DNA from 2 places in the Paenibacillus sp. Marseille-Q7038 genome. Region 2 is predicted to be linked to the other one. Evidence: riboswitches for the same ligand, from Rfam matches in the RefSeq annotation. Region 2 holds a riboswitch; the other holds the start of a gene.
What was found. A riboswitch is a leader RNA that binds a small molecule or an ion and turns the genes downstream of it on or off. The one in region 2 is predicted to bind cyclic di-AMP.
Positions count from the first base shown of each region.

Region 1 (4,343 bases), on a different contig from region 2:
TCAGCAATGAAGAATTGACTCGGTTCGGTCAGCTGCTATTAAACAAAGGAGAATGGAATGGGGAACAATTAATCCCGGAGTCTTGGATCACTTATGCTACCCGCAAACATATAAATACCCCTGCTGAAGGAGACTGGGGGGTTGGATATGGCTGTCAGTTCTGGATGTGTACTCACGGAGCATACCGTGCAGATGGAGCTCATGGTCAGCTGCTTGTCGTCTTACCTGATAAAGAAGCGGTAATTGCGATTAATAGCGAAGAAAATAATATCCAAGGAATTATGGATGCTGTTTGGTCTGAATTGTATCCACAATTAGGATGAACATTCCCCCTAATACCCTATCTATAGAAGATACTTTAGCAAGCAAAGATAGCATTTCTATTCTTTGCTTGTTTTTTTGTGTATTCAAAATATTAATTTACGTTTATATGTAAAAATGAACATGTACCGCATTAAATAATTTATTTTACTGGTACACAAATGTTGCACTAGACAAATAAAATTGAAGTAGTACAATATATTTTGTAAGCACTAGATATTTTCTGAAAAATATTTAAATTTTCTGTAATTTTCATTTTCAATAGAAACAGGTGACATCTTATGAGTTTTTCTAAAAAACAAAAAAACCAAATTCAATGTACTCTCTATCTGGAGCAGAATCCGGAGATGGAAGTTATACGGGTTCTCTTACGGTGCCTACAGACGCATCCTGGTTACGTAAGCTACTTGCTTTTACCGGCCCCGGCTTCCTTGTCGCGGTTGGTTACATGGACCCAGGGAACTGGGCAACAGATATTGCAGGCGGATCCCAGTTTGGTTATCGCCTGCTGTTTGTCATCGTCCTATCTAATCTCATGGCCGTTGTACTCCAGACACTCTCAGGCAAACTTGGCCTTGTTACAGGTAAAGACCTTGCACAAGCATGCCGTGAACGTTTCAGCCCCGCAGTTGTTGCAGTACTCTGGGTTCTCGCAGAATTAGCCATTGCAGCTACGGATCTTGCAGAAGTCATCGGTTCAGCCATTGCACTCAATTTATTGTTTGGAATCCCTATTTTGTATGGGGTTATAATTACAGCCGTCGATGTTCTTCTAATTCTGCTACTGCAGAATAGAGGAGTTCGGACTTTAGAAAGTATCGTCATCGTCTTAATGGGAACCATCGCAGTTTGTTTTGGGATCGATTTGTTTATGGCGCATCCCAGCAGTTCCGGTATTATGCAAGGTCTCGTTCCCGATGCCGAGGTGCTGCGTAATCCTGAAATGCTCTATATAGCAATTGGTATCCTTGGAGCAACAGTTATGCCGCATAATCTATATCTCCATTCTTCTATCGTGAAGTCACGTAAGATTGAAAATACGGTCAAAGCCAAAAAAGAAGCAATCCATTATACGACGATCGATTCGACCATCGCACTGACGATTGCCATGTTTATTAATGGCGCGATCCTCGTGGTCTCGGCAGCTGCGTTTCACCAAGCAGGGATGTTTGATGTAGCAGATATAACGGATGCATATCATCTGCTTACCCCGCTTCTGGGAACGACGATGGCCAGTATTTTATTCGGGATTGCACTGCTAGCTTCAGGGCAAAACTCAACACTTACCGGCACACTGTCCGGTCAGATTGTAATGGAAGGTTTCCTTAATATCAGATTGCCCGCATGGCTAAGACGACTGGCGACCCGGCTTATTGCCATCATCCCTGCTGTCATTGTTACGGCGATTGCAGGTGAGAAAGGCACCACCGATCTGCTAATTCTGAGCCAAGTCATTTTATCGTTACAGCTTCCTTTTGCCGTCATTCCACTTGTCATGTTTACAAGCAGCAAAAAAATGATGGGCGAATTCGTCAATAAAAAATGGCTAAGCATCTTATCTTGGACCATTGCAGGCATTATTGTTATTTTAAATGTATGTCTGCTCGCATTAACCCTTTTCTAAGCATAAAAAATAGTCTGCACAGAGTTGTTCTACTGTGCAGACTATTTTTTTAAATTCTTTTTCAATTTAGAATTATAAAAGCAGTGATATTAATTCATCTAAACTGGATATGGTATAATCCGGCGTATCACTTGCGCTTGCAGAGGGTTGGTATCTTCCATACCCTTGTAAAATTCGGATTGTTTTCATCCCGAGTAATTTAGCAGGAACAATATCGTTATCAATACGATCACCAATCATTATTGCTTCCGAAGGAGCACAGCCTGCTTTTTGCAAAGCATATTCATACAGTCTTACGTCCGGTTTAGCTAGTCCTTGTTCTGCGGAGCAGGCGATAACATCAACATAGGAACTAAGGCCATATTGCTGAAGCCGTTCAGCTGTACCTGGACTCTGATTCGCAATAATGCCAATTTGGTAATGTTCTCCGAGCTGAGCTAGAATTTTTTTAGCTTCTGGATAAGGGACTTCAAGTTCTTTACGGAATTTCAACTTAGGCCGAATATAAGCCCGATCCTCTTCCTTCGCAATCAACCGAGAGATGGCATACTGCATAGGGGAATCAATAAATGTAGAGTAACTTTCGATAAACTTCCCCCTAACATCCTCAATCGTTATTGAATAACCTCGATCTGCAGCACGCTCTACAAACTGATTCATAATATGGTCCACGGGTATCCATTCATCGACAAGCGTGTCCCCTACATCAAAAAAAAGCCACTTCACGTCAGACCACATTCCCATCTACTGCCTCAACCTTTCAAGTTACAATGATCTTCCATATAAAAAAGACCCATGATGATCATGAGTCTCACACTATGTGCATCTTATTTGACCATTATAGCAATGCAAGATTTGTTCCGCAATCATAGCAGGGATGCCCACCCTACTACATCATAGATGCAAAATAACTTTTACATTTATCATTTCAATCGAAAAACATTCTAATTAACAGCAGCTCGCTCTTCGTTCAACAAGAACCCGACTTCACCCTTGATTGTGAAAACGATATGATTCGCTCCCATCCCCCGGTATACACCGCGAGGATGATTCTGTTGAGTAATGATCGTTATCGGTTTTTGAGTCCATGGTCTGCATATTTGTAGAAAGCGACAGGTTAAATTCATGCTGTTTTCAAACAAAAATATCCGCCCTACTGTTGCATTAGGCAACGCCCATTTATGAGCAAAAGCAGTATCCATTCGGATAATATGCTGCACTCCAAGTCGTCTAACCTGTTTTTCTTCCTGTGCGCTATTCGTGAGAACAGCAAAGGATAGCTTTTTGTACATTAATAACCGAATAAAATTTCGAGCTGCTTCATTAGGTGCAGTAACCAGAATGATTTCATTATTCATTGTGTAAGCCTCCCTATGATTGAAAAGACAACAAAAAAAGAACACCATTTACATCATGAAGGCATGCCGGCGCTCTCCCACCCGAATAGGAATATAAGGAATCACGAAAATTCCTGATTACCCTCTCGGGTGCTCACGGTTCTGCTGCCTCTCCCTATATACGCTTACGAGGTTAGCTGCCGGATTCGGACAAGAGAGAGTTGCCCTATTCCCGGTCTGACGACCCGGAAATTCACCCCTTGGAATAAACAATCTTTCGAATGTTCATTCCCGTTTGGTTCCCCCGTTTTTATAAAAGATCCACCGAAAAATAAATAGATGAATCTAAAAATTCAGCGTAGAAAACAATAAAAAACCACAGAGGGTTAGCGCCCCTGCGGTCGATAAACGATCACAAGATTCATCATTCCTCTCTCAAATTATTAGCTTACGAGGTTAGCTGTCGGATTCGGACGGTGAGAGCCGCCCTTCCTTATCCACCGAATGGCAAATGCCATTCCACTTCAAAAGATTCACCCCAACAAAGTTCCTGAATCAGTTCTCACACCGATTCAATCAGCCCTGCTATCATTGGTTCCCCCGTTTTTCGTTTGAATAAATCAGACGAAAATTCAGCAAGCATAGTAATGAGAATTTCTATTGTTTTATAAAATGTAACTCGTCTTTCTTTGCGCTCAAGATTTACGATATGAATCATACACCCGAAGCGAAATGGTGTAAAGGTACTCAAAAGTTCACTTCAGCCAATATTAAGCCATAATCCCCTTAATTCACTCAAAACACGAAACAATAAAGCTTCCATTTCCTCTAATCTCTTCGTATCTCTGTATTTCACACACTTTCATTAAACCTAGAGAAGACAAGATATAAACTTCCTGCGTATTGTTTAACTTCCTATATTAATTGTTTAAAATTTAATTGTAGAAAATATTGTAAAACCCTTATCCATTCTCTTATAATGAGAAGAAAAAGACGAGGCGGTGGGTCAATCTATGTCCATATATGATTTCAATGTCAGCACCCTGAAAGGTCAAGAGCTT
Region 1 covers NZ_CBCOOM010000001.1:201,323-205,665, reverse strand. The annotation lists gene ACWPWY_RS01015 (serine hydrolase domain-containing protein) at 1-323, shown strand, start outside; gene ACWPWY_RS01010 (Nramp family divalent metal transporter) at 638-1,945, shown strand; gene ACWPWY_RS01005 (HAD family hydrolase) at 2,018-2,689, opposite strand; gene ACWPWY_RS01000 (hypothetical protein) at 2,890-3,303, opposite strand; cyclic di-AMP (ydaO/yuaA leader) riboswitch at 3,449-3,619, opposite strand; cyclic di-AMP (ydaO/yuaA leader) riboswitch at 3,712-3,930, opposite strand; gene ACWPWY_RS00995 (glutathione peroxidase) at 4,296-4,343, shown strand, end outside.
Region 1: another riboswitch for cyclic di-AMP. It lies ahead of ACWPWY_RS01000 (hypothetical protein); the one in region 2 lies ahead of ACWPWY_RS18615 (C40 family peptidase).

Region 2 (4,343 bases):
AATCCTTTCATTGAGACATCCGGCTCATTTATTTTATTTATCGACATGTGATTCATTTTTATGAAGGTTTATTTTCGGTATAATAGAACTACGATAGGGAAATGGAGTGAACATTCAAATGGGCGTAAAACATGGACGCGAGTATAATGAGATCTTGCAAGATTTAATTCAAGCTCTTGGAAAAATACCAGATCGGTATATCTTTTTCGAGATGGAGGAAGAAGACTGGGCGAGACTAGGGGATAAAGATCGTTTGGAAGTTGATGAAGCACTTGCGGAAGATCTGTTTTTTGCTTTGGGATCTGAGAAAATGATTAGCGTGGGCAGCGGTGTTGTTATTCATGATCAGGAACTCCACCGTCTGAATATTCTTATCGGGGATGATGAACTGGACTTTGTATCTCTGATTTAGAGAAATGGTTTACAACTGGATTTAACATTCCTTCCGTGATAAGATGGAACACGAATAAAGCCGTTCGGGAAGCGAACGGCTTCCTATTTTCCAGTGACAGGCTTGTGCAATAGGGCATACTATATAAGCCGACAAGCTAGAGTATCTACAAAGGCACCGGGCATGCTGATAATGGATACGTTTTTGATTAGGGGAGGTTAGTTTGAACGATGGTCTTTACGCAAGAGGAAGTAGAAGCTCATCTCGATAAACTCGAAGGTTGGCAGTACGAGGAAGGTCGGTGGATTGTTCGTAAATTTACATTCACCAACTTTATGAAAGGCATAGCTTTTGTGGATGAAGTAGGTTTGATCTCCGAAGCGTTTAATCATCACCCTTTCATTACGATTGACCATAAAGTAGTCACCTTACGACTTACTTCCTGGGACGACGGGGGCATCACTGCTATTGATATTAAAGAGGCTCAGCAATATAACGAAGCATACAATAGAATGATGCAAGTGTAATGAAAACACGCCTTAATTTCTCTCTGAAGGGAGAAGTTAAGGCGTGTTTTTGTTCATTCACTTTTTCTCGGACAACCAAAGAGCAAGGTTCGCAATTTCCTCATCAGAAAGTTGCCCTTCAAAAGCAGGCATTTTTCCTCCGCCTTTACCCTTACTAATCGTTTTATAAAGCTGCTCGGCATTGGATTCAGCACCAACTTTTTGCAAGGAAGGACCTACGCCTCCTTCAAGCTGGTTTCCATGACAAGAGATACAGCTTCCTTTTGCTTTTTCTTCAGCACTTGCTGCGTCCAGAGTTACCTGGGGCATAACGGGTCCGGCTTCTTCTGCCATCTCTTGTTCTCTTCCTGGCACCGTAAACATTAACACGAGGGCAAAAGCGCAAGCGAAGAAAAACAAACCGCTCATGATCCATTTCTTCATTTGTAGTGTCCTCCTACTATGTACAATCCTTATTTTATTATAATGTAACCGGCTTCAGGTTCATAGTATTTTATGGTAAATATTTAAACAAAAGTGAGAAAATGCAAACACTCCTAAATAGGGCTTGTCTTTTCATAAACCATACAATGGAATAATTGATAGCCTTCAGGAGTCAGCCGCTCATATGTGTCCTCAATAACGAACCCGGCTTTTTCATACGCTCGAATGGCCCGTGTATTCCAGGTCAGCACTTCCAAATCAATGACATGACGTGGATTTCTTTTTTGTGCCTCATGTATAACAGAAGATACAAAGGCTGGACCGTATCCGTTGCCACACAAAGAGGGTCTCATACCGAAACCGAGCCGAGTGACTCCTTCCATAGGAAAAAGTTGAGCAAAACCACATAGTGCAGGTAACTCTTGATCCCTTACTATAGATAAATATTGCTGTGCTCTTAGCACGGGGTCTCCAAACTCAATCTCTAAAGCTTTCATCTGATCCCAAGGCAGCCAGCCATATATATTATAAGGAGGTTCGTACTGCCAGGTACTAATCTCCGCCGCTTGCTCTTCGGTCATAGGCATGACTCGGAAAATAGGGTTTATCGGTGTCATAGGATCACTCCTTCACCTAGAATTTGTCTTCCCTAACACTCTACAGGCTAGGAGAGAGGCAAGGCAAGCACTTTGGAGTATGAGATAAATAAAAAAACTCGAACCTGATTACTTTTTGTGAAAAAAGTAGTCAAGGCCGAGTTCTTAGGGTAATAATATAGAAATATTAGTCAATAGTAGCTGTTTCAAACTGTTCTGTACTCATAATTCGTTTTGCGCCTACATAACGCTTTGCATAGTAATTTTCGTCAAGTTTACTGATGGTCACACCTTTAGAAGAAGAAGCATGTGCAAACTTACCATCTCCAACAAAAATACCTACGTGGGATACCCCTTTACCGCTGGTATTAAAGAATACAAGATCGCCAGTTCTAATATCAGAACGAGAGACTTCTTTACCCATGTTGAATTGTGAACCGGATTGTCTTGGCAATTCGATCCCAAGCTTCTCGAATACATACATCGTGAAACCAGAACAATCAAAACCACTAAGTGTAGTTCCACCGTATTTATAATCTGTTCCCTGAACGCTTTCAATTACCTTGTCCATCTTGGAATCAGCAAATGCACTCCCTGTTCCAATGGATAATGCGATCGCTAGGCTTAGCGCTGCAGCAGTTAATGTCTTTTTCAAAAAAAATAACTCCTTCCAATGCCTGCGAGGTTAGCTTAAGGATTCGGTAGAAGGTTCCCCTATGACCACTCTGTTGCGAGATCAATTCACCCGTAATATGGTTCCCCCGCTTCCCAGGTACCAGGAATTTGGCGTATCTGATGATATGTACCTGTGAAGACGTATGTATTCCCAATTCATAAAACAATCAAATGACTATGTAAGTTAAAAGCTTGACTAATTTAGTTACAATAGATTACAAAGTTGTCACAACATGTTCTGGGCTTATTGTAACAGAATATGTGTAAATTTGGCAATCGTTTTCAGGGAAAAACACAAAAAAGCCTGACTCATTCGATAATGAGCTAGGCTTATCTTTTTGTAGGAAGCAATATAATGCTAACTTTAAGAGTTATCAGAGCTGCTTTTTGAATACCAGAGACTGAAGTGAGAGCTGATTTTCCATACATTCATAATGGATCGAATGAGATGATAGGATTGCTGTAGAACCAGAGCTAGAAGTCCTGTCCAAATGAATGAAACGGCTGTGAATGAACCAAATATCGCAAGGGTAATGAAACCGAGCAAAAGGGAGACCAAGGCTACTGGAACGGCATACCGGATACAGATCCATATAGACACCGATCCGCTGCGTTTCCCAATAACTCCAATCTGACAGTAAAGCAGCAGCTGCTTTACTGCATAGCCGTAGATCATCCATAAGAGAAGGTAAGGAATGATTTTGGTAAGAACAGACAAATTATAAATAGCTGTAATAAGGTTCGGAAGAATAACAGGAACAATCCAGTAAGCAGGGATGAGTAATAGTATGACCTCTATAAAATAGAGGAGAGATGTTTTTTTCCAGTGTTGCTTAATGCCTTGAAAGAAAGCCAGACCTTTTGCTGCATTCGCTTGTTGATGCAGACTGTGAAGTAATCCCGCCCGAATGAGCGGGGTCATTAGCATTCGAATGAGGAACATAAGGACGAGCAGCCAGGCGTACTGATGAACGAGCGGGCTTACCGATAAACTAAGCTGACCTTCCATCCAAAACAGCACCTTACTGAGCTCGTGAGGCGGAGGATCCGGATAGCGCATCAACAGAGGCACCACAGCAGAAGAAACAATCTTATAAAGAAACATTCCCCAGACCAGTTGGTATATAAAAAGAAACAATACGACAAAATAATGCTCTCTCATAGACTTGAATCCTTCTGATATATAAACTTTCATCGACTACACCTCACCATGACAGACTTCCAAGCAGGGTCTCAATCAGTTTCGTAATACTGATATTAAACCGAGTCTGTATCTCTTCTTCTACTTCAGCGCTCATATAGTTATTTATATGTTTATTCTCAATGGCGATTGAGTAGGAAGGATCTACCATGACCCATTCTATAGGTTCCTTATACGTAAGATTGTAGATAATATTTGCATCTTTGCCGTTCCACTCTTTGCGAATCATATGACCATCTTTAAAGGCAAACACCACTGGGATTTTGGCGTAGTCTCCTGCTTTCTTCGTCAATTTTACGGTTGAGATATAGTTCGTTTCCGTTTCTGTACTCTGATCCTGAACTGAAATCGAGTCTACGGCAAAGTCAGCCATCATGTTGCTGTATACATATTGATCAAAGAAATTAGCCCATGACTTGCGGGTAACTTGTTCTACAACGGTCTGGAAATCTTTCGTTGTCGGATGTTTAAAACGATACTTGGCGGCATAGGTAGACATTACTTTGTCCATTTTTTTGATGCCGATCTGC
Region 2 covers NZ_CBCOOM010000002.1:301,238-305,580, reverse strand. The annotation lists gene ACWPWY_RS18635 (hypothetical protein) at 119-412, shown strand; gene ACWPWY_RS18630 (4a-hydroxytetrahydrobiopterin dehydratase) at 622-918, shown strand; gene ACWPWY_RS18625 (c-type cytochrome) at 976-1,341, opposite strand; gene ACWPWY_RS18620 (GNAT family N-acetyltransferase) at 1,455-1,958, opposite strand; gene ACWPWY_RS18615 (C40 family peptidase) at 2,125-2,592, opposite strand; cyclic di-AMP (ydaO/yuaA leader) riboswitch at 2,597-2,736, opposite strand; gene ACWPWY_RS18610 (hypothetical protein) at 2,977-3,807, opposite strand; gene ACWPWY_RS18605 (M1 family metallopeptidase) at 3,818-4,343, opposite strand, start outside.